One region of the Affinirhizobium gouqiense genome, then DNA from elsewhere that is predicted to be linked to it. Evidence: predicted binding sites of a transcription regulator. Region 1 holds the regulator's gene; the other holds the start of a gene.

Evidence for each region. Region 1 encodes HrcA, which represses chaperone genes, less so after heat shock. Its sites were predicted from a motif close to GTTAGCACTCNCNNNNNGNGAGTGCTAAC; they were not measured.
Region 2: QTJ18_RS00165 (DUF6290 family protein) is a predicted target of HrcA. The motif match lies at 7,110-7,138, and genes of this name have one in related genera.

What each region holds. Positions count from the first base shown of each region.
Region 1 is NZ_CP129382.1:3,189,614-3,200,304, reverse strand. It holds gene QTJ18_RS23485 (LptA/OstA family protein) at 1-126, shown strand, start outside; gene lptB (LPS export ABC transporter ATP-binding protein) at 142-936, shown strand; gene rpoN (RNA polymerase factor sigma-54) at 1,214-2,770, shown strand; gene hpf (ribosome hibernation-promoting factor, HPF/YfiA family) at 3,043-3,615, shown strand; gene ptsN (PTS IIA-like nitrogen regulatory protein PtsN) at 3,687-4,151, shown strand; gene grpE (nucleotide exchange factor GrpE) at 4,276-4,920, opposite strand; gene hrcA (heat-inducible transcriptional repressor HrcA) at 5,113-6,210, opposite strand; gene rph (ribonuclease PH) at 6,379-7,095, shown strand; gene QTJ18_RS23445 (VOC family protein) at 7,108-7,512, shown strand; gene rdgB (RdgB/HAM1 family non-canonical purine NTP pyrophosphatase) at 7,525-8,169, shown strand; gene hemW (radical SAM family heme chaperone HemW) at 8,230-9,351, shown strand; gene QTJ18_RS23430 (class I SAM-dependent methyltransferase) at 9,464-10,204, shown strand; gene QTJ18_RS23425 (DMT family transporter) at 10,214-10,691, opposite strand, start outside.
Region 2 is NZ_CP129379.1:36,213-46,903, forward strand. It holds gene QTJ18_RS00140 (type I secretion system permease/ATPase) at 1-441, opposite strand, end outside; gene gmd (GDP-mannose 4,6-dehydratase) at 801-1,772, shown strand; gene QTJ18_RS00150 (NAD-dependent epimerase/dehydratase family protein) at 1,885-2,832, shown strand; gene QTJ18_RS00155 (glycosyl hydrolase) at 3,055-4,428, opposite strand; gene QTJ18_RS00160 (relaxase/mobilization nuclease domain-containing protein) at 4,610-6,538, opposite strand; gene QTJ18_RS00165 (DUF6290 family protein) at 6,542-6,946, opposite strand; gene QTJ18_RS00170 (DUF4214 domain-containing protein) at 7,626-8,774, opposite strand; gene QTJ18_RS00175 (NUDIX domain-containing protein) at 8,891-9,373, shown strand; gene QTJ18_RS00180 (DUF6311 domain-containing protein) at 9,488-10,691, opposite strand, start outside.

The DNA of each region.
Region 1 (10,691 bases):
GATGGACCGAATGTGCTGACCGGCTGCAAGATGGTCGTCCGTGTCGATAGCGGCGAAGCCAAGCTCGACAATTGCGGCAAGCGCATCGAAATCATGCTTGACCCCAAGTCCAAGCCGAAGCAGTAAGCGAACCCATTCTCTATGGCTTTCTTTTCCCGGCGGCCCAAAGACGGCGTAACCGAAGGCTTCGATCCGCATGACAAGGCGCGATACGAAGGCACGCTGATTGCCCACAGCCTCTCCAAGACCTATGACACGCGTCGCGTGGTCAATGGTGTGTCCCTGATCGTCCGGCGCGGCGAAGCCGTGGGCCTGCTGGGGCCGAACGGCGCCGGCAAGACCACCTGCTTCTACATGATTACCGGCCTTGTCGGCGTGGATGAGGGCGTCATCGCCATCAACGGCAATGATGTGACGCGCATGCCGATGTATCGGCGCGCCCGGATCGGGGTCGGCTATCTGCCGCAGGAGGCGTCCATCTTTCGCGGCCTGACGGTGGAGGAGAATATCCGCGCCGTGCTGGAAGTGCATGAGCGCAACCGCGCCAAGCGCGAGCGCAAGCTCGACGAACTGTTGGAAGAATTCAACATCGGACGCCTGCGCAAATCACCGGCCGTTGCTTTGTCCGGCGGCGAGCGCCGCCGCCTCGAGATTGCCCGCGCCCTTGCCACCGATCCGGCCTTCATGCTGCTGGACGAGCCCTTTGCCGGCGTCGACCCGATTTCCGTCTCCGACATCCAGAACCTTGTCCGGCATCTCACGGCGCGCGGCATCGGCGTCCTGATCACCGACCATAATGTCCGCGAAACGCTCGGCCTGATCGATCGGGCCTATATCATCCATGCCGGCGAGGTCCTGACGCATGGACGAGCCGATGACATCGTCAATAATGCGGATGTGCGCCGGCTCTATCTCGGTGATAAATTCCATCTGTGAGACCTCATCCCACTGAAATTTACCCTGCGACGACGTCGCATCTTGACCAAACCTGCTAAACAAGCAATTTTTGGGCCAACAGCTCGAGCCTGTTCAACAAGGCATCGAGCCTGCGCATCGCTGTGATGACCGATTGCTCGTGTCCCCTGGCGTTCTTCTCGATGCGGCCACAGAGAAATGCCCGTCAGCGGACGCTTTTTCTCGACGCAGCGGCCGGGAAGCATGCGCAGTCGGTCGCTTGGTTCGGGTTCGGGTTCGGAGGGAGTTTGCGTTCATCATGGCCCTATCCGCCAGCCTGCTGTTGCGTCAGGCCCAGTCCCTTGTGATGACACCGCAGCTGATGCAATCCATCCAGCTGCTCCAGATGACGCATATCGAACTCAATCAATTCATCGCGCAGGAGGTGGAGAAGAACCCGCTGCTCGAATTTCTATCATCCGGCGATGAAAACGGCGGCGAGCCGCCGGAGCCGCGCGAGGCGAGAGAAACGAGAGAGGCATCCCCAGCGGAGGAGAGCCTCGCCTCCCCCGATGCGGGCGAGGACTGGTTCGACCGCGACACCACCAGCGCGGGCGACCTGGCAGACCGGCTGGACTCGGATTTCGAAAACGTGTTTCCCGATGATGCGCCGGCACAGCGTCCCGATGCGCCGGAACTTCTCAGCCAGTGGAAATCCATGCCGGGCGGCGAAGCGGCGGAGGCTTTTGACCTCGACGATTTCGTTGCCGGCACGGTCACCCTGGCCGATCATCTGGCCCAGCAGATCCCCTTCCTCCTATCCGCGGCCGCGGACCGGCTGATTGCCCATCACCTGACGGATCTTCTGGACGAAAACGGCTATCTGCAAGGCGAGACGGGCGAGGTGGCCGAGCGGCTCGGTACGCAGCCCGGCGAGGTCGAGCGGGTGCTCTCAGCCCTGCAGGGCCTGGATCCGCCCGGCGTCTATGCCCGAACCCTCAAGGAATGCCTCGCACTGCAATTGCGGCAGAAAGACCGGCTCGACCCGGCCATGCTCGCTTTGCTGGACAATCTGGAGCTTTTGGCCAAGCGCGATTTTGCCAGCCTGCGCAAGCTCTGCGGCGTCGATGACGAAGACCTGATCGAAATGCTTTCAGAGATCAGGGCGCTCAATCCGCGGCCGGGAAGCGCCTTCCAGACCGGCACCATGGAGGCGGTCACGCCGGATGTCGTTGTTCGGGAGGGCGGCGACGGAGGCTGGGTCATCGAACTCAATCCCGATACTTTGCCGCGTGTCCTCGTCAATCAAAGCTATTATCAGACGGTGTCGAAGACCGTCCTGCGGCAGGGCGAAGATCAGAACTTCCTGTCCGAATGCCTGCAAAACGCCAATTGGCTGACCCGCAGCCTGGATCAGCGCGCCAAGACGATCATGAAGGTTGCCGCCGAAATCGTCCGCCAGCAGGATGCCTTCCTCGTCAATGGCGTCGATCACCTGCGGCCGCTCAACCTGAAGACGGTCGCGGATGCAATCAAGATGCATGAATCGACCGTCAGCCGCGTGACCTCCAACAAATATATGCTGACGCCGCGCGGCCTGTTCGAACTAAAATATTTCTTCACCGTCTCGATCAGTTCGGCCGAGGGCGGCGACAGCCACTCCGCCGAAGCCGTGCGACATCGGATTCGCATGCTGATCGACAGGGAAAGTCCGGATGCGGTTCTGTCCGATGACGATATTGTGCACAGTCTGAAAGAGGGCGGAGTCGAGCTCGCCCGGCGCACAGTGGCCAAATATCGAGAAGCGATGAACATCCCCTCTTCGGTGCAGCGCCGCCGCGAAAAGAAGGCCTTGGCAAAGCTTGCCGCCGGCTGATGCAGCACGCATGTTCCCCGCGAAATGAAGGGTTTCCGGCCCAAATTGCGGGCTTTCTCCGCCGGCTTTCCGGCGGGGGCGTTGACTTTCGCCAGAGGCACCGCTAGAAGCGCGCCGCATCGACAGAAAGAGACAGACGCTCACCGACGGTCACGCGCGATCAAGAGCATTTCCGACCGAATACGGCCCCCGCGCTCACCGAGACGCTTGGATGCGTGAGCCGCTTGACGTAGACTGGTCAACGCAAGTCACGACAAGAAGGAAAGAATTCCATGAGTGTGCGTGTATCCGGAAAACATATGGAAATCGGCGATTCGTTCAGAACGCGTATTGAGGGCCATATCGGGGAGGCGGTTACCAAATACTTCGACGGCGGCTATTCAGGACAGGTGATCGTTGAGAAATCAGGGTCCCGTTTTGCCACCGATTGCAAGGTTCATCTCGACACCGGCATCGTGTTGCATGCCGCAGGAGAGGCGAACGATCCGCAGGTGAGCTTCGATGCCGCTGCCGAGCGGATCGAGAAGCGCTTGCGCCGCTACAAGCGCAAACTACGGGACCACCATGCTGGCGCAACCTCCAACGGCTATGGGGAGATTGCCTACACGGTCATGGACCGCGTGCCGGACGAGGCCGAGGAAATACCGGAAGACTTCGCCCCCACGATCGTGGCGGAGAGCTCGAAACCGCTGAAGACCATGACCGTGGCTTCCGCGGTGATGGCACTCGACATGACGGATGAGCCGGTGCTCTTCTTCCGGAATCCGGAGCGTCAGTTGAACATTGTCTACCGCCGGAACGACGGCAATATTGGCTGGATCGACGCCGCCAGTATCAAGGGATAAAAGCCTGACGGGAGCGTCCGCGACGCTCCCATACCCCCCACCATGCTTAAGGGGGAAGAAGGATGGAAAGAATGGCGTTGGCAGACCTGCTGCAGCAAGATGCAATAATCCCCGCCCTCAAGGTGAACTCCAAGAAGCAGTTGTTGCAGGAACTCGCAGCCAAGGCTGCCAAGCTGACCGGCGTTCCAGAGCGCGAAATCTTCGACGTGATCCTCCAGAGAGAGCGGCTCGGTTCCACCGGCGTCGGCCATGGCATTGCCATACCGCACGGCAAGCTTTCGAGCATCGACCAGATTAGGGGCCTGTTCGCACGCCTCGAAACGCCGGTCGATTTCGAAGCGCTTGATGACGAACCGGTTGATCTCGTCTTTCTTCTTCTGGCGCCGGAAGGCGCTGGCGCGGATCATTTGAAGGCGCTGTCGCGGATTGCACGGGTGCTGCGGGACCAGGAACTGGTGGCCAAGCTCCGGGCGACGGATTCCGCATCGGCCATCTATGCCTTTCTCAATGAAGAACAGGCCTCGAACGCCGCCTGAGCGGCGGCGCGACGCGAACGATGAAAAAAGGGCCCGCTTGTCGCAAGCGGGCCCTTTTTTCATGCTCTCGTCTCCGAGGGTCCGGCCGCCCAAGCGGCGGCCCTTCCCCGTCGGCGGCCCTCTCTCAGGCCTTGTCGGTATCGGCGCCGGCTTCTGCGGCATTGGCTTCGGATTTCGGACCACCCTTGGCCACGCCCACCATGGCAGGCCTGAGGACGCGCTCGCCGATCACGTAGCCGGCCTGGACGACCTGCACGACGGTATTGTTCGGCACATTGGGATTGGGGACTTCGAACATGGCTTGATGGAAATGCGGATCGAATTTCTGTCCGTCGGCTTCCATCTTGCGCACGCCGTGCCGCTCGAGCGCCGACAGCATGGCGCGCTCCGTCATGTCCACGCCTTCGATCAGCGCGGTGAGGCCGGCATTGCCGCTCTCCCTGGCATCGGCGGGAATGCTGTCGAGAGCGCGGCGCAGATTGTCGGAAACGGCCAGCATGTCCCGTGCAAAGGCGGTCACGGCATAGGACTTGGCATCCTTGACGTCGCGATCGGTGCGGCGGCGCAGATTGTCCATCTCGGCCGCCAGCCGCAGGAAGCGGTCGCGCAATTGCTCGTTTTCCGCCCGCAGCGCCTCCAGCGACTCCTGCGCCGCCGGCGGCTGCTCGGCAGCCGTCGATGCCGCCTCTTCCAGCCTGGATGCGACAGCTTCCGCGACGTTCTCGTTCTCAGACGCGTCAGGTCCGTTCTTCTTCGTCTCGTCGGTCATGACGTTCTCCGGTAAGGGGTTGGATTTGAGCCCGATATCGAGGTTTGCCGGCAAAAAATCAAGGCTTGGCTTCAGGATAAGCAAAGGGCTCTAAAGCAGACTTGCATTGGCCTGCCAATGCTGCGTCCGCATAGTTTAAGGTTCCAACGCCGGTTCTGGCCGGAAAACCGTGGGCACTTTTCCGGAACCGGCTTAGAGAGGATTGCGTGTCAGACGACTCAAGAGCTGTGCCGTATAATCCACCATAGGCACGATGCGGGAATAGTTGAGCCGGGTCGGGCCAATGACACCGACCGCGCCAATGATGCGATCCTCGTCGTCGCGATAGGGCGCGACGATCAGCGAGGAGCCTGACAGGGAAAACAGCTTGTTCTCCGAACCGATGAAGATCCGCACACCGGGTCCCGTCTCGGCCAGTTCGAGGATTTCGATCAGGCTGTCCTTCTTCTCCAGATCGTCGAAGAGGAGGCGCAGCCGGTCGATATCATCCGTGCCCACCAGCCCCTGAAGCAGGTTGGCGCGGCCTCGAACGATGAGCCTGGCCGGCTTGCCATCCTCGTTGTCGCCGGCCCAGACCGCCAGGCCCCGCTCCACCAGGTCCTGGGAGAGCGAATCCAGCTCGGTCTGCACCTCGTCCTTGAGCGTCTTCAATTGGCCGCGCAATTCGGGAAGCGTCTGCCCGGTCAGATGGGCATTGAGAAAATTGGCCGCTTCCGTGAGTTGTGACGAGGTGACGCCGGCCGGCAATTCGATGATGCGATTTTCAACCTGGTTGTGTTCGCCGACCAAAATGGCCAGCGCCTTTGTCGGCTCCAGCCGGATGAATTCCACATGCTTGAGAACCGGATCGCTCTTGGCGGTGATGACGATGCCGGCACCCCGGGAGACGCCCGAGAGCATGCGGCTGGCTTCCGTCATCAGGCTTTCCATCGGCTGATCACGGTCCACCGCCCTGATCTGCCGCTCGATATGCGTCCGCTCCTCCGGCGACAGATCGCCCACCTGCATGAAGGCATCGACAAAGAAGCGAAGCCCGGTCTGGGTCGGCAGGCGGCCGGCGCTGATATGCGGCGCGTAGATGAGGCCGAGTTCCTCCAGGTCGCTCATCACATTGCGCACCGAGGCGGGCGAGAGCGACATGGGCAGAAGGCGCGACAGATTGCGCGAACCGAGCGGCTCGCCGGTGTCCAGATAGGACTCCACGATCCGCCGGAAGATTTCGCGCGAGCGGTCATCGAGCACGGAACCACTATCCTTGCCTGCCGATGTTTGAATGTCACCCTGGCGCATCGTACCCAATCATTGATTGCTATTGATGGAATATAATGCGTGCTGCGCCATTGGCAAAAGAGATTTCGTCGCCCATCGCCCCGCAGGCGCGCCTTGAACCGGCTTTTCCTTTGCAAAAGCCGCCCTTGAGCCTTAAGACGCGGGTCACCGAACCGTCAGGAGAACCAGATGCGACCCTCAGGCAGAAAAACCGACCAGATGCGCAAAGTCAGTTTTGAGCGCAATGTCTCCAAGCATGCGGAAGGCTCATGCCTGGTGAAGTTCGGCGACACGCATGTTCTGGTGACGGCAAGCCTCGAGGACAAGACGCCCCCGTGGCTGCGCAATTCCGGCAAGGGCTGGGTGACGGCGGAATACGGCATGCTGCCGCGCGCCACGGGCGAGAGGATGAAGCGCGAAGCCGCTGCCGGCAAGCAGGGTGGTCGCACGCAGGAGATCCAGCGCCTGATCGGCCGCTCCCTGCGCGCCGTGGTTGATCTGGAAGCGCTCGGCGAGCGTCAGATCACGGTGGATTGCGATGTGATCCAGGCGGATGGCGGCACCCGCACCGCGGCCATTACCGGGGCCTGGCTGGCGCTCCACGACTGCCTGAAATGGATGGAGTCGCGGCAGATGATCAAGGTCGAGCGCGTCCTGAAGGATCATGTCGCCGCCATTTCCTGCGGTATCTTCGCCAAGCAGCCGGTCATCGACCTCGATTATCTGGAAGATTCGGCCGCCGAAACGGATGCGAATTTCGTCATGACCGGCTCGGGCGGCATTGTCGAAGTGCAGGGCACGGCGGAAGGCAAGCCCTTTTCGCGCGACGAGCTTCTCACCCTGCTTGATCTCGCCGCGGCCGGCACGGCGCAGCTGGTCGAGATGCAGAAGCAGGCCATTGGCTGACAAGGGCGTGTCATGATCGACGGGATCCTGGAAACCGCCCTTTATGTGGACGACCTGGACAAGGCCGAAGCCTTCTATGGCGGCGTGCTTGGACTTCAGACCATTCGCCGGGGCGGCAACAGACATATCTTCTATCGCTGCGGCGCGGGTATTCTCCTGATCTTCAATCCCGACGAGACCATGCAGCCGGCGGATGGCGATCCCTTTCCAGTGCCCCCGCATGGGACAAAGGGTTCCGGGCATGCCTGTTTCACCGTCACCGCGGATGATCTCGACGCCATGGCGCAGCGTCTGCAGGCGGCTGGCGTCGCGATCGAAGCGAGCGTCACCTGGCCAAGCGGACTGCGATCGCTCTATTTTCGCGACCCGGCGGGCAATAGCCTGGAAATCGCGCCACGCACTCTCTGGACTTCATGAACGGAACACCCCATGCGCAAGCTTGAGACCCGCACCATCGTCGTGGCCAGCCACAATGCCGGAAAGATCCGCGAGATCGCCGATCTCATCGGCCCCTTCGGCTTTTCGGCCAAATCCGCCGCCGAACTGAACTTCGAAGAGCCGGAAGAGACCGGCACGACCTTCGAGGAAAATGCGGCGATCAAGGCTTTGGCGTCTGCGAAAGCCTCCGGCCTGCCGGCGCTGTCGGACGATAGCGGACTGGTCGTCGATGCGCTGGGCGGCGATCCCGGCGTCTACACGGCCAATTGGGCGGAGACGGCCGATGGCACGCGCGATTTCGCCATGGCGATGGAAAAGGTCGAAAAGGCACTTTCCGATCGCGGCGCCATGACGCCGGCCGAGCGAAGCGCCCGTTTTGTCAGCGTGCTTTGCCTTGCCTGGCCGGACGGCCATACGGAAATGTTTCGTGGCGAGGTGGAAGGTGTTATTGCTGAAGCACCGCGCGGCGATCAGGGCTTTGGCTATGACCCGATCTTTCAGCCGGCCGGCTATGAGACGACTTTCGGCGAAATGAGCGCCGAGGAAAAGCATGGCTGGAAGCCCGGGGAACCCGAAGCCCTGTCGCATCGCGCCCGTGCCTTCAAGATTTTTGTCGAAACCTGCCTGGAAGCCTGATCCTTGCTCACCGATGCCCCTCTCCTGCCCGACACCGGCGAACCGGGCTTCGGTCTTTATATGCATTGGCCCTTTTGCGCGGCCAAATGTCCCTATTGCGATTTCAACAGTCATGTCCGCCATCAGCCGGTGGACCAGTCACGCTTTGCCGCAGCCTTTCTGACGGAAATGGATGCGATGCGGGCGCTGTCGGGCCCGAAAACCGTGACCAGCATCTTTCTCGGCGGCGGCACGCCCTCGCTGATGGAGCCGGCGACGGTCGAGCGCATCCTCGATGGCATTGCTACGCGCTGGCATGTGCCGGCCGGCATCGAAGTGACCATGGAGGCCAATCCCTCCAGCGTCGAGGCAGATCGCTTTCGTGGCTATCGCAGTGCCGGCGTCAATCGCGTCTCCCTCGGCGTCCAGGCGCTCAATGATCGGGATCTTAAATTTCTCGGCCGCCTGCATGATGTCGAGGACGCGCTGAAGGCCATTCGGCTCGCCCGCGAGATCTTCCCGCGCATGAGCTTCGACCTGATCTATGCCCGCCCGGACCAGACGGTGGAGGCCTGGGAGAAGGAACTCAATGAGGCTGTTTCCTATGCCGTGGATCACCTGTCGCTGTACCAGCTGACCATCGAGGAAGGCACGCCCTTCTACGGCCTGCACAAGGCTGGCAAACTCATCGTTCCCGATGGCGACCAGTCGGCGGCCCTTTACGAGGCGACCCAGGAAATCACCCGCGGCTTCGGCATGCCAGCCTATGAAGTCTCCAACCATGCCAAACCCGGGGCGGAAAGCCGCCACAACCTGACTTATTGGCGTTACGGCGATTATGCCGGCATCGGTCCCGGTGCGCATGGCCGATTGAGCCAGCGCAGCATGAAGATCGCCACGGCAACCGAGCGCAAGCCGGAGGCCTGGCTCGATCTGGTGGAGAGAAATGGCCATGGCATGGTGGATCAGGACGTGCTCGACCGGGAGGAGCAGGCCGACGAACTTCTGTTGATGGGCCTTCGCCTGCGGGAAGGCGTCGATCTGGCGCGCTGGCAGCAGCTGTCGAAACGCGACCCCGATCCGGCGCGCGAGCAGACTTTACTGGAACACGGCTTCATCGAGCGCATCGGCAATTCCCGCCTTCGCTGCACGCCGAAAGGCATGCTGATCCTGGACGCCGTGGTGGCGGATCTCGCCTGCTGAGAGGCTCCGGCTGGCAAGGCCTGCTGTGCATGCCGGCTTTCTGACATAAGGCTGTCATTGCCGGGCTGCAGGATCGCCGCCGCGCCAGGTTTTGCAGGGAAGGAATAGCGGAATGATTGTCGATGACCAGTTCGCCCGCGAGGACATGGCGATCTTCTACGACAGCTTCAACCAGCACGGCGAGGATGGCGCCTTCTATCTCTCGCTGCCCAAGGCGCCCAGCCGAATTCTGGATGTGGGCTGCGGCACAGGCCTTCTGACGCTTTCGCTGGCCGAGATGGGGCATCAGGTCACCGGCGTCGATCCCGCAGAGGGCATGCTGTCGGTGGCGGCGCGCAAACCCTTGGCCGGGCGGGTGCGATGGGTCCGGGCATTTGCCGAAGATTTCGAGCTGGTCGAGCGCTTCGATCTGGCCATCATGACGGCGCATGTCTTTCAGGTCTTTCCGGATAATGCGGCAACGCTTGCCGCGCTCGGCAATATTCGCAGGCATCTGGTGCCGGGCGGTCGGCTGGTCTTCGAAAGCCGCAACCCGGCCATCCAGGAATGGCAAAACTGGACCCGCGAGCGGACGGCCGAGAGGAAAGAGCTCACCGGCATCGGGCCTGTCGAGGTCTACTACCAGTGGCGGGAGGCCGAGGGCGATCATGTCACTTTCGATGCCGTATACACGCTTCTGCGGACCGGCGAGCAGCGCGTCAGCGCGAGCACGCTGCGCTTTGCGGACAGGGAAACGATCATAGACCTCCTGATGGCGGCGGGCTTTCGTCTCCAATCGGTCTGCGGATGGTGGGACGGCGCAGCCTTCGACCGGCACACAAGCCGTGAAATGATCTTCTCCGCCGAAGCCTGATCGCTCCTGTCACTGCACAGGGCGGCTTCGCATGATGATCCGCCGCCACAGCCGGCCATCAATGGCCGCAAGGCCGATTCCGATCAGGAGAAGCCCCACAAGGTGGCGCAACGCCAATTGCTCGCCGAGCACCAGGGCGCCGAGCAGGATGGCGCTCGGGGGGATGAGGATCGTCACAAGCATCAGATTGGTGGCTCCGGCGGTCGCCAGGATCCGGAAGAACAGGATATAGGCGAGGGCCGTGGAGAAAAGCGCCAGGCCGAGCAGGGCGCTCCACGTCTCCAGGCCGCCGGGCGCAAGCGTCCAGGGACGATCGACCAGCAGTGTCACGGGAACAAGCAGCAGCGCGGACGCCGTGACCTGTCCAGCCGCCGGCATGATCGGGGCAAGACCCATGCTGCGGAAACGCCGCCCGAATATGCCGGCAAAGGCATAGGAGAGCGCCGCCGCCAGTGTCGCCAGTTCGCCCCACAGTGACCCGCCGCCG
Region 2 (10,691 bases), on a different replicon from region 1:
CAGAAAACAGACGGCCAGGAAGATCGGCATCCACGGAAGGTCGCACAGGGCGATCAGGCCGGAGCCGGTCAGGAATTCCCGCAGCCGGTCGATATCCATCAGCGCGAATTCCGAGCGCGACTGCGGATGCTTCAGGGTCGAGCTGATGACGCGGCTGAAGACGCTCTTGGCGATCATCTCGTCGAAGCGGAGCCCCGCCCGGACCAGGACCCGCGAGCGGATCCACTCCAGTATTCCGTAGAGCGCCAGCATGGCCAAAGCAATGACGGTCAGCATGATGAGCGTCATCTCGCTGCGGCTGTGCAGCACGCGATCGTAAACCTGCAGCATGTAGAGCGGACTGACAAACATCAGCACGTTGATCGCGACGCTGAAGGTCATGGTCGCGACGATAATGGTGCGATAGGTTGTCAGGGCCTGCTGAAACGGGTTTATTTTCATAAAGCTATCTTCCAATCGCTGCTGTGTCAGGGCAAATCAGCGCCTAATAGTACCGCCATTTCCTGACCAACGTATCAACATTGTGGCTGATTTGCGATATCAGTCAGCCGGTTGGGACGGAATCTTATGGGGTCATAGCGAAGTTTTATGCAAAGGCAATGCCCGAGGCTGCGTCTTCGACGCCCCGAAGCGCCCATTGCGGAGGATCCGGCGCCTATTTGCGCCGGTTGCGCTTGAACCACCCTGGACCTTCGGCTAGAGGGCTGTGACCGAAATCACCGAGACGACACTCTCTTTGTAGGCCCGCATGGGCAGTTTGACGAAGCAGATGATACTGCTCGACCAGTCAGGAGCATGACGTGACCCGTAAAGCATTGATCACTGGTATCACAGGCCAGGATGGCGCCTATCTCGCCCAGCTTCTGCTGTCGAAAGGATATGAAGTCCTGGGTCTTGCGCGCCGCTCCAGCACGGCCGACGTCAACCTGACGCGCCTGAAATGGCTGCAGATCGAAAAGGACGTGCAGATCGTCGATGGCGACCTCCAGGACCTGTCGGGCCTCGTGCGCAGCGTGACCAGCATCAAGCCGGACGAAGTCTACAATCTGGCTGCCCAGTCCTTCGTCGCCTCGTCCTGGCAGCAGCCGATCCTGACCGGCCAGGTCACCGCCCTTGGCGTGACCAACATGCTCGAGGCCATTCGCCTGGTAAAGCCGGATACCCGGTTCTACCAGGCTTCCTCCTCGGAAATGTACGGCCTGGTGCAGCATCCGATCCAGTCGGAACAGACGCCCTTCTATCCGCGCTCCCCTTATGCGGTCGCCAAGCTCTATGGCCACTGGATCACCGTCAACTACCGCGAGAGCTTCGGCATTCACGCCTCGAGCGGCATTCTCTTCAATCACGAATCGCCGCTGCGCGGCATTGAATTCGTGACCCGCAAGGTGACCGACGGCGTGGCCCGCATCAAGCTCGGCCTCGCCAAGGAGCTTCGGCTGGGCAATACCAGCGCCAAGCGCGACTGGGGCCATGCGCGCGATTACGTCAAAGCCATGTGGCTGATGCTGCAGCAGGACACGGCCGATGATTACGTGGTGGCGACCGGCCGCACCTCCACGGTGCGCACCATGTGCGAAATCGCCTTCGAGCATGTCGGCCTGAACATCGACGACCATCTCGTCATCGACGAGAAACTCTTCCGCCCGGCCGAGGTCGACATTCTTCTCGGCGACCCCGCCAAGGCCAAGGCCAAGCTCGGCTGGGAAGCGGTGACGCCGATGGAAGACCTGATCCGGGAAATGGTGGACGCGGACCTCAAGCGCCTGTCCTGACGGGCTCGGCGCCTTGTCCGCTTTCTTCCGGGGGGGCGTCCCGCCCAGCTCCTCCAGGCTGCGCGCCGCGCCCGAAACCTGATTGAGTTTTGACCCTAGAGGAGCTTCCGCGATGACGAAACGCCGCCTTCTGATCACCGGAGCACAGGGTTTCGTCGGTCGCGCGGTCATGGATCGGGTCGCAAGCCATTATCCCGACGGGTTCGATCCCGTCGATTTCATCGATCCGGAGACGCATCTGCGGCCGGATATCCGCGATGCGGCGGCGGTCGAGCGGGCCATTGACCGGGCACAGGCCGATGCGGTCCTCCATCTTGCCGCCATTGCTGCACCGCGCCAGGCGCAGAAAGACCAGAGCCAGGCCTGGATGGTCAATGTCCTGGGCACGCTGCATGTCGCGACCGCCATGCGACGCCGGACGCCCGCCGCCCGGCTGATCTGGTCCGGCAGTTCGGAGGCCTATGGCAATGCCTTCAACAGATATGCCGAGCCGATCCTCGAAGAGGCCGCGCTGGAACCCATGAGCGCCTATGGTGCCACCAAGGCCGCCGCCGATATCATGCTGCGCCAGATGGTGCAGGACGGATTTGACGTCGTCGTCTTCCGGCCCTTCAACCATACCGGTCCCCAGCAGACGCCCGATTACGTTGTGCCGGCCTTTGCCAGGCAGGTGGCCCGGATCGAAAAGGGCCTGCAGGAGCCGGTGCTCCAGGTGGGCAATCTCGCGGCGCGCCGGGATTTCCTCCACGTGCAGGATGTCGCCGAGGCCTATCTATTGGCCGCCCGCAGTTCCGCACCCGCCCGCCATTGCTACAATATCTCCACCGGCCGGCCGGTCTCCATCGAAAGCCTGCTGAACGGATTGCTGGCCCGCTCGAACAGCAAGATCACCGTGGCCGTCGATCCCGCCCGCTATGTTGCCAATACGGTTGAAACCGCTTCCGGCGATCCGTCGGCCCTGCAGGCGGATCTGGTTTGGTCTGCGTCTTTTTCGCTGGACGAGACGCTGCAGGCGGTGCTCGATGCGCAGCGGGCAGCGCTCGAGGCCGTCGATGCGTAATACCAAATGTCGATGATAGGAACTGATTGCGCCGAAGCGATTTTTTTCCTTCGCCGGCTTTGTCTAAATCCTCGACCGATGCGGGAGCATCGCTCTACGGTCTGCGTCCCACGTCGGATGAAGGCCTCCGGTCCCACGCAATGGGTTCCTATCATCGACATTTGGTATGATACCCCGTACCCGAAGAGATCCGGCCGCTGCAGCGCAAGACGCGCACGGTCCTCAGAAGGCCAGTTTCAGCACCAGGGGGTGATCGCTCACGGTAAGCTCCATCTGCCTCGTGTCCTGAAAGGACGCGATCGCGGATGTGCCGCTCGTCACGTCGAAAAGATCCGCCCGCCGCACGCGATCGGCCAACCGGACCTGCACGCGGCTCGATCCTGCCAGCGCCTCGCCCCATATGACGAGGTGGAACGTGCCGTCGCTGTGCTGCAAGAGCAGATCATGCACCGTCTCCGGTTTCGGGCCGATCTCGTAATCCAGCCGGCCGGGCGACGGGCGGCGCGCGGGATCGGCGAGGATCCGGCTCAGATTGTGCAGGTAATGGGCCGCAAGCCTCGGGCTGTAGTCCGGCCGGAAGAAGCCGAAGGTCTGATTTCCCTGTTCGTCGGTGCGGTCGCGCAGGATATAGACGGAGGTATAGCTGTAGCCTCTGGCAAATTGCGACAGATAGAGATTGACCAGGTTCAGCCCGTGCATCCGCTCGTCCACCGCACCGCCTATCGTCGCCCCGGTCTCGGTCGTGACGCGCGGCAGGTCCTTCAACGCCTCTTCCGAATAGCCTTGATACTGCTTGGCCCAGGTTCTTCCGAAGTTTCCGTAAAGACCATCGACCAGGGAGGCGCTGGTCGGATCGGCAGCATTCCAGGCCTTGTTGTCGGCCGGTTCCGGCACGCTCGGATGATAGAGGTAATTATGCACATTGGCGTAATCGGCAAACCGGGTCCCGGCCGGCATCAAAGTCCCCGCGCCCTGTGGAATTTCGAGAAATTGCAGGCCGGCATTGTCCGTCTGCGCCCCGGGCTCGCTCACCGACCAGACCGGATATGACTTGAGCAGGGGATCCGCCTTGACCGCCCGGTAGAGGTCGGCATGAAGCTTGGCCACCGGCAGCCAGGAGAACCGGCCGCCGCCCTTTTCGCCCCGATAGGTCACCGGCCAGTTGTTCGGCTCGTTATTGCCCTCGAAGGCGAGAAGCGCACCCGCCTTCGCCAGGATGCGCCCGGTCGACAGGAGCCGATCGAGATCCGCGCTGCCGCTGACAAGGCCCCAGCTGATCTTGACCCCGGCTTCGCGGTGCAGCCGCAGAAAGCTGTCGATCCGGAGAGGGCCTTTTTCCGTCAGGCCTTCGATCCCGCCCCGCAGCCAGCGGAAACCGCCATAGCGAACCATTGCGAGCGTTTCGGCATCAGGCTGTCCACGATCCTCGAAGGTCGAAACGACGCCGATACTGTCAAGGAATGCGGCGGTCGGCCTGGCGAACACCGCCTCGGCGGTCGCCGGGCGCGCGACAAGCCAGAGCATTGTAACGACCATGCCCGCAAGGCTTACGCGTGACCACAAGCCAGCCGCCAGGGCTTCCTTCCATCTCGCCATAGCGATCTTCTCTCCTCAATAAGATTTTTGGCAAAAGGTCCGGCTCGTTTCCGTCTGCACTGGGTCTTCTATTTGTAAAGCTACACTTATTTGAAGAGTTCAGCACAGGAATGGCAGGACCTAACTTGCAAGCCATAAAGTATTGAAGGCTTCCCAATTTGCGACGGATTTGCATGAGATTTCAGCGATCACGGTCGTCTTGATTATGCTCCCTCTGTTCACTTCTTTCACGTTCCAGTTGGTGGAGACGGGAAACACCCTGCTGTGCGGCATTTGCTTTCGTGCTATCGGTAGGCCGTGTTGCATCCTTATTGGGCTCTTCCGAACGCTGTAGTTCACTCATTTCGAGCATCTGCCTGCGCAGATCGACGATCTCGCGAGCGAGGGAGGAAACTTCTTCGAAGCCTGACCGGTCCTCTGGACCAGCGCTGCGCTGAAGGTTGAATAGTGCCGTTTCAACCGTCTTTTCGTACGCTTCGAACTCTGGGCGTGTCTGCTCGCGCATGTCCTTTGCCTCCGACAACATGTCTCTGATTGCGACCATATTAGAGCGGTAATCACGGCCAAAATCCGCATGAATGACGGCACCAGCAGGCGATTGATCCACCTGGGCAAGGCCGCTTTCGAGATAGGAGCGATGCTGAGCGGCATAGGCCGCAACCACTGTGTCGCCGGCGTTGACTGCAATCTTCTGCCATGTCTCCTGAGCATTTAGAATGTACTGGCGGCTTCTCTGGCTCGTCGCCACCACGCGCCGACCAGCTCGCTTTGCGTCATATCGCGCCTGTGCCGGCTCGCTGGTGCCTACATGCTCGGTTCGACCGTCATGCTTGACGGCGCGAACCTGATTTCGCATGAAGGCTGGCGGCGTGGCGAACTCTCGCCGATCGGTCATTTCCATATCGATGCCGTGGTCACGCGCCTTCTCGGCCATGACCTCCCGCCATTGCCGGAAGGTGGCCGGAGTCGTCTCGATCCGATCGCCCGATTCCGACCGCATCGTCACGATGGCATGGGCATGAACATGCGGCCGCTTGCCCCCCTCCCCTGCTTCTTTCGGATCGTTCTCCGGATCGTGCATAGCGAATACATAACCGTGGCCCGCAAACTGCTCAGCCAGGAAGTCGCGAACAGCTCCTTCGAACGCGACAGCATCCGTGCCGGCACGCGCCGACATGATCACGTGCATCACGTCACGGCTCTTGCGGCTGTGCAGCTCATCCCGCCATTCCTTTTGCACCAGGTCGCCCGCAGCCTTGTCATCGGCAATCGAACGTCCCTGATCGTCTCGAACGTCGTTCCGCTGCGCGATCAGGTCTCGCAACTTGGCAGCGCCATATTCCACGCCGTTGCCATAGCCTGTGAACGAGAAAGCCGCAGGGGCCTCTTTCGCAACGGCGCTGGCGTTGAAACGCTCCTGAACGATGGCGGCCGCCTTCGCGTCAGCCGTCAGCCGCTCGCCCTGCCCGCTGCGCAGCACGACATAGCCCTCGACCTTCAGCGATCCATTGTTTCGGGTTTCGACAGAGTAAGCGTAGCGTCGATCACCAAAGCCACTGCTGAGAATGTCCCGCACCATCTCATGCGGGTTCGAGCCGCCGGAAACGCTCACCTCGACGCTAAACGCGCCGATATCGCGGCTCTCGGTCCTGTTTTGGAAAAGGTGATCCCAATCGCCACGGAGACGCGCCAGCTCCTCACGGCCACGCAACGTCTCGCCGTTCTCGTTCTCAACCTTCAGCTCCCCCCCTCTGGAAACATAGTTGAGCATCGAGCCGACGCGGGCGCCACCACCGTAGGAAGCCAGTTTGACAACTGCTGGCTGGCTTCCTTTGGCAACGCTCGCAAGACGAACATCCATTGATCGCATAGCACCCGAACCGGCAGCGACCGAACTCGAAGGGGATGACACGTTGAATGCCGAAGTCCTCAGGCCTCCCCTAGATCCTGAGCCCCGTTTCGACATCCCAACCTGGTGCTGCAGATTCTTCAGTCTCTTCTCAAGCTCTTCCTCGACAGCGCTCCGACGGCCGCCAAGCGTCATTTCGTGCAATAGCGCCGCGCGCCTTTGCTCCCATTCGCTTGTGAACGTGCCGAAAAAGAACTCCACGGCCTACACCTCGCCTCGGCGCTCATGCCCGGCACGGCGCGAAAATGTCCGCAGCTCACTCATTACGGCCGCCTGAATCCGCTGGACGTTGCCAAGGTTGATGTCCAGCTCTGAGGGATGGACACTCTTTCCTGCATTCAGGGAGCGGGCGACCTGATTCAAATTGATGCCGATCATCCGCATGTCTTCGAGCAATGCGGCCATGATCAACCTGTCTTCCGCAGTCAGAATAGGTCGAACGCCAGCACCCTCGAGGAGCAGAGAACGGAAAAAAGCAGACACACTCATACCGGCCGACTTGGCCGCTTCTTCGATAGCCGAATGCTCTGCATCGCTGACGCGGACGTTGATGAGACGCCCCTTGCGTTGCTTGGCTGTCGGCACTTCGATCGTGTCTTTACTCGTCAATCAATTAAGCCTTCCCGGAGCCTTGCGACCGTCATCGTGGGCTTGTCCCACGATCGTGATGCAAAATGTAAAACATTTTTGCGTATCCTGCCACTCTAAACCTAAAGCACTATCCCCCAATTTCAACCAAATTTCACCTCTCGACTGGCTCCGCTCCGCTTCGCTTCGCACCCTTTCCGTTGGAACGCTCACCAGGGTTCACCGCCAAACCGCTTCTGAAGGCCTTTGTCTGTCCCTCGTACTCAGGCGCAAGGGACGCTTCGCTCTTCGCCCTTGCGCCCTCCGTGCGAGCGCCAAAGACGGCCTCACGCGGCTCCGGGGTTCACCACTCGACCTGAGCACTCGGCTAAACCACACGACTAACTCGTGTGGTTTGATAGATGTCCTAAAGCGTGCGTTCACACGTATGTTTTGATCTTAACCTGCTTGTGTTCACATGTTAGATTTGCTTCGATGTGAAGATCTTAACAACGAAGCAGTTGGAGTGGTCTGCTGCCGCATCAACGTAGGTGCAACTCCACACCTACCTGCCCATGTCATGGATCTCGGTAATGTGAGAGACGAATAATGATCGCCTTGGAAAGACGAGGCACCAGCAAAAGAAATTCTTTTGCCCAAGACGTGATAGCCTCACAACTTGGATGAATTACGCACCCAGGCTGATCCTTCAGCCCGTGCCTCAGACATACCAGATGCCGTCCTTGATGGCGGCGGCGACATTGGCCTGGTTTTCCGCGCTTTCGGAGAAATCGGCCATCAGTCTTTCGCGCTGATAGCCGGTCGAGAGCTTGGCGTCCCAGAAGCCGAAGCCGTCGGAATCGGGCGCGCGGCCAAGCACATTTTTGTATACCAGGCTGATAAAGGCCGTATTGGTCACCGTCTGCGGCGTGCCATAGGTGGAGCGGAACTCCTGTGAATCGATGAAATTGGCCGACATCCAGATAAGATCGCCCTTGCCGGCATCGATCTGCTTGATCCAAAAGCCGAGGCCGGGACCATCCGGAACCCGGTCGAGGGCCGCCTTGTAGAGGCGGTAGACCTGCCCGGCATTGCCGCTGGTATCGAAGGCCAGAGTGCCATCGGAAAATTGCAGCCGCTCGATATTGGTCAGCTGGTCGGTCCCCTGCCCCGTCACCGTCACGGTGGCGCCGGCCTTGGCAATGGTGACGGCGGCGCGGCCGACAGAAAAGACGGCGGTATCGGTTCCGGCCAGGCCGTCGATCACGTCATTGCCGGCCGACAGGACGAAGACATCATTGCCGGCGGTTGCCGCCGTCTTCTTCGCCGCGCCATACAGAGCCTGAGCGCCGGCAATATCGCCGGTGTTCAGCGTCAGCTGGTCATTGGCGAAGGCATACATGATCTGGGTCTTGTCGTCGGGATGGCCAAGCCCGATGGCATGGCCGATTTCATGCACCGCCGTCGTGTAGAAATTCGACTGCGTAGCGCCCAGCACGGTCTTGCTCGACGACCAGCTTTCCGCCAGGTCGAAGCGGATCTCCGCGCCGCTGATCGAGTAGCTGATGCCGTTCAACGAGCTTGCCTGCCAGCTGGCCTCGCCCAGGGTCTGCCCGGCGCCGTCGATGGCGTCCCAGCCGACGCGGATATTGGCCGATGTCCCATCGGCGATCTCGACGAAATCGATATCGGCCACCGTCTCCCAGGCGGCAAAGGCGTCCCGCACCAGTTGCTGGAAGGTGGGATCGGCCAGAGGCTGGAAGGCATAGCCGCCCCAGCTGCGGCCGGCAAAGCTCCAGAAGATCTGGCCGCCGGAGGTTCCATAGCTCGGATTTCCCCATTTCGGTCCGGACAAGACATAAGATGCCATTTCAATTCCCCCGAATTCTCTTGGCCACAATCCTGGCCACAAACCTTGCCGCAAACCTGTCAGTGATCGTCGACCCCACATAGCAAGATGCATCACCCGCCAAGTTACGATACCAAATGCCGATGAAATTGCATCTCGCTTCCGCATTAAGTCGAATATTCTCGCACATCCTCCTGCTGCGCTATGCGCTTTTCAGCGGCAAGGTCCTGTCGGTGCGGGCAATCTGCACCCGCGACGGCAAGGACGTCTATCTGGTGCGCCACAGCTATACGCCCGGTTGGCACCTGCCGGGCGGCGGCATAGACAATGGCATGAGCAGCGAGGAGGCGCTTCTGGCGGAATTGCGCGAGGAGGGACATCTCATGCCGCTCGACCGTCCTGTGCTGCGCCAGATCTATCTCAAATCCGACAGGCTGAGCCGCGAACACGTGGTCTTCTATACGGTCAGCGTTGCCCAGGAGACCGATTTCACCGGCACGCTGGAAATTGTCGAAAGCCGTTTCTTCGGCCTCGACAGCCTGCCGGCGGATCTCGATCCTGCCGCCCATCGGCGGATCACCGAATGGGCGACCGGGGGCTTTTCGGCGCGCGACTGGTAGCGCCGGCAATGCGCTTGGGCTCAGGGCGCTTCAATACGCGTCCTCGGCACGTCCTGGGCATGTCCTCAGCGCTTCCTGATCGCTTTTCGAGCGCCTGCACCCAGATCCCGGCCCTCAGGGCAGGCGAAGCGCCTGCCAGTCCTGCGGCCTTGCCCCCTTGAGACACAGGATGGTCTTCCAATAGCTCCACCGAAAACAGGAGCCGGTGGCAAGGCCTGTGGCAATCGCATCGGCCAGCGGCCCGGCCGGCGGCGGATCGAGAAAGACCGACAGAACGCCCGGCTCCAGGCGATCGGCGCCTGTCTCCTGCCGACAGTCATTCTGCGCCCGGGCCAGATAGGCGGTGTTGATGGCGATCCCCTTTCGCGCCGCGACGATCTGGAAATAGAGATATTTCATGTTCTCGATCGTCGCGTCGCAGCCATAGGGCCGATCAATGTCGATCCGGTCGATGGCCAGGCTGTTCCAGCCGCTATAGTCGAAGGGGCGCGGCATGGAGAGGAGCGCAAGATTGGCCTGCCGCAGAGGCTGCGTGTCGAACCACTGCAGGCAAAGCGCCAGGATCAGCATTGGCAGGGTGAACCAGATGCTGCGTCCCCTGAAGGCATAAACCAGCGAGAGAAAGAGCAGCGAAAGACCGACAGGCCAGAAAAAGCGGCCCGCGGCACGGAAAATGCTGGTCAGGACCGACAGGGGTGCAAAGAGCGGATAGCTGGCAATCTTCTCGCCGCCGAGGAAAATCTGGTTCGACAGCGCATAGACCGTCAGGCCGAGCAGCATCAGCAGGAAGACCGGATGGCGCCGGACAAAGCGCTCCACCGCCCTGCCCTGCCAGCGCACAAGCGCCAGGAGCACGATCAGGAGGCCGCCCAGGCCGAGATAGTTCATCCCTTCATATTGTCCGCCCGTCGCATCGACGGCCGCACACAGGGCTCCGCCGCAGACCGGGCTCAACAGATTCATGCTGAAGATGCGATAGGTATCGGCCGTATCGGACTGACTGCCGCCATAGCCGAGCAGGAGGGCAAGGCCGCCCACCGCGACGAGGCTCGACAGCGCCATTTCGATCGCGCCGAGCGCCTGGCGGCGCTGCAGCCCACAATCGGCGGCCGCGGCAAGCGTGATCGCAAAGGACATGGCCAGAAGATAGGGATGGATCAGCAGAAGCGCGCTGTTGAGAGCGGCAAAGGCCAGGCTGTGACGGTGAAGCGCGCCGGCTGTTGCGACGCTGCGAAAGTAAAGGCCGAGCGCCACCAGCAGCAGGCCATGGGTGGCGAGCGCCGTATGCGTCAGGCGGGCAAGCGAGGCCGGCCATAAA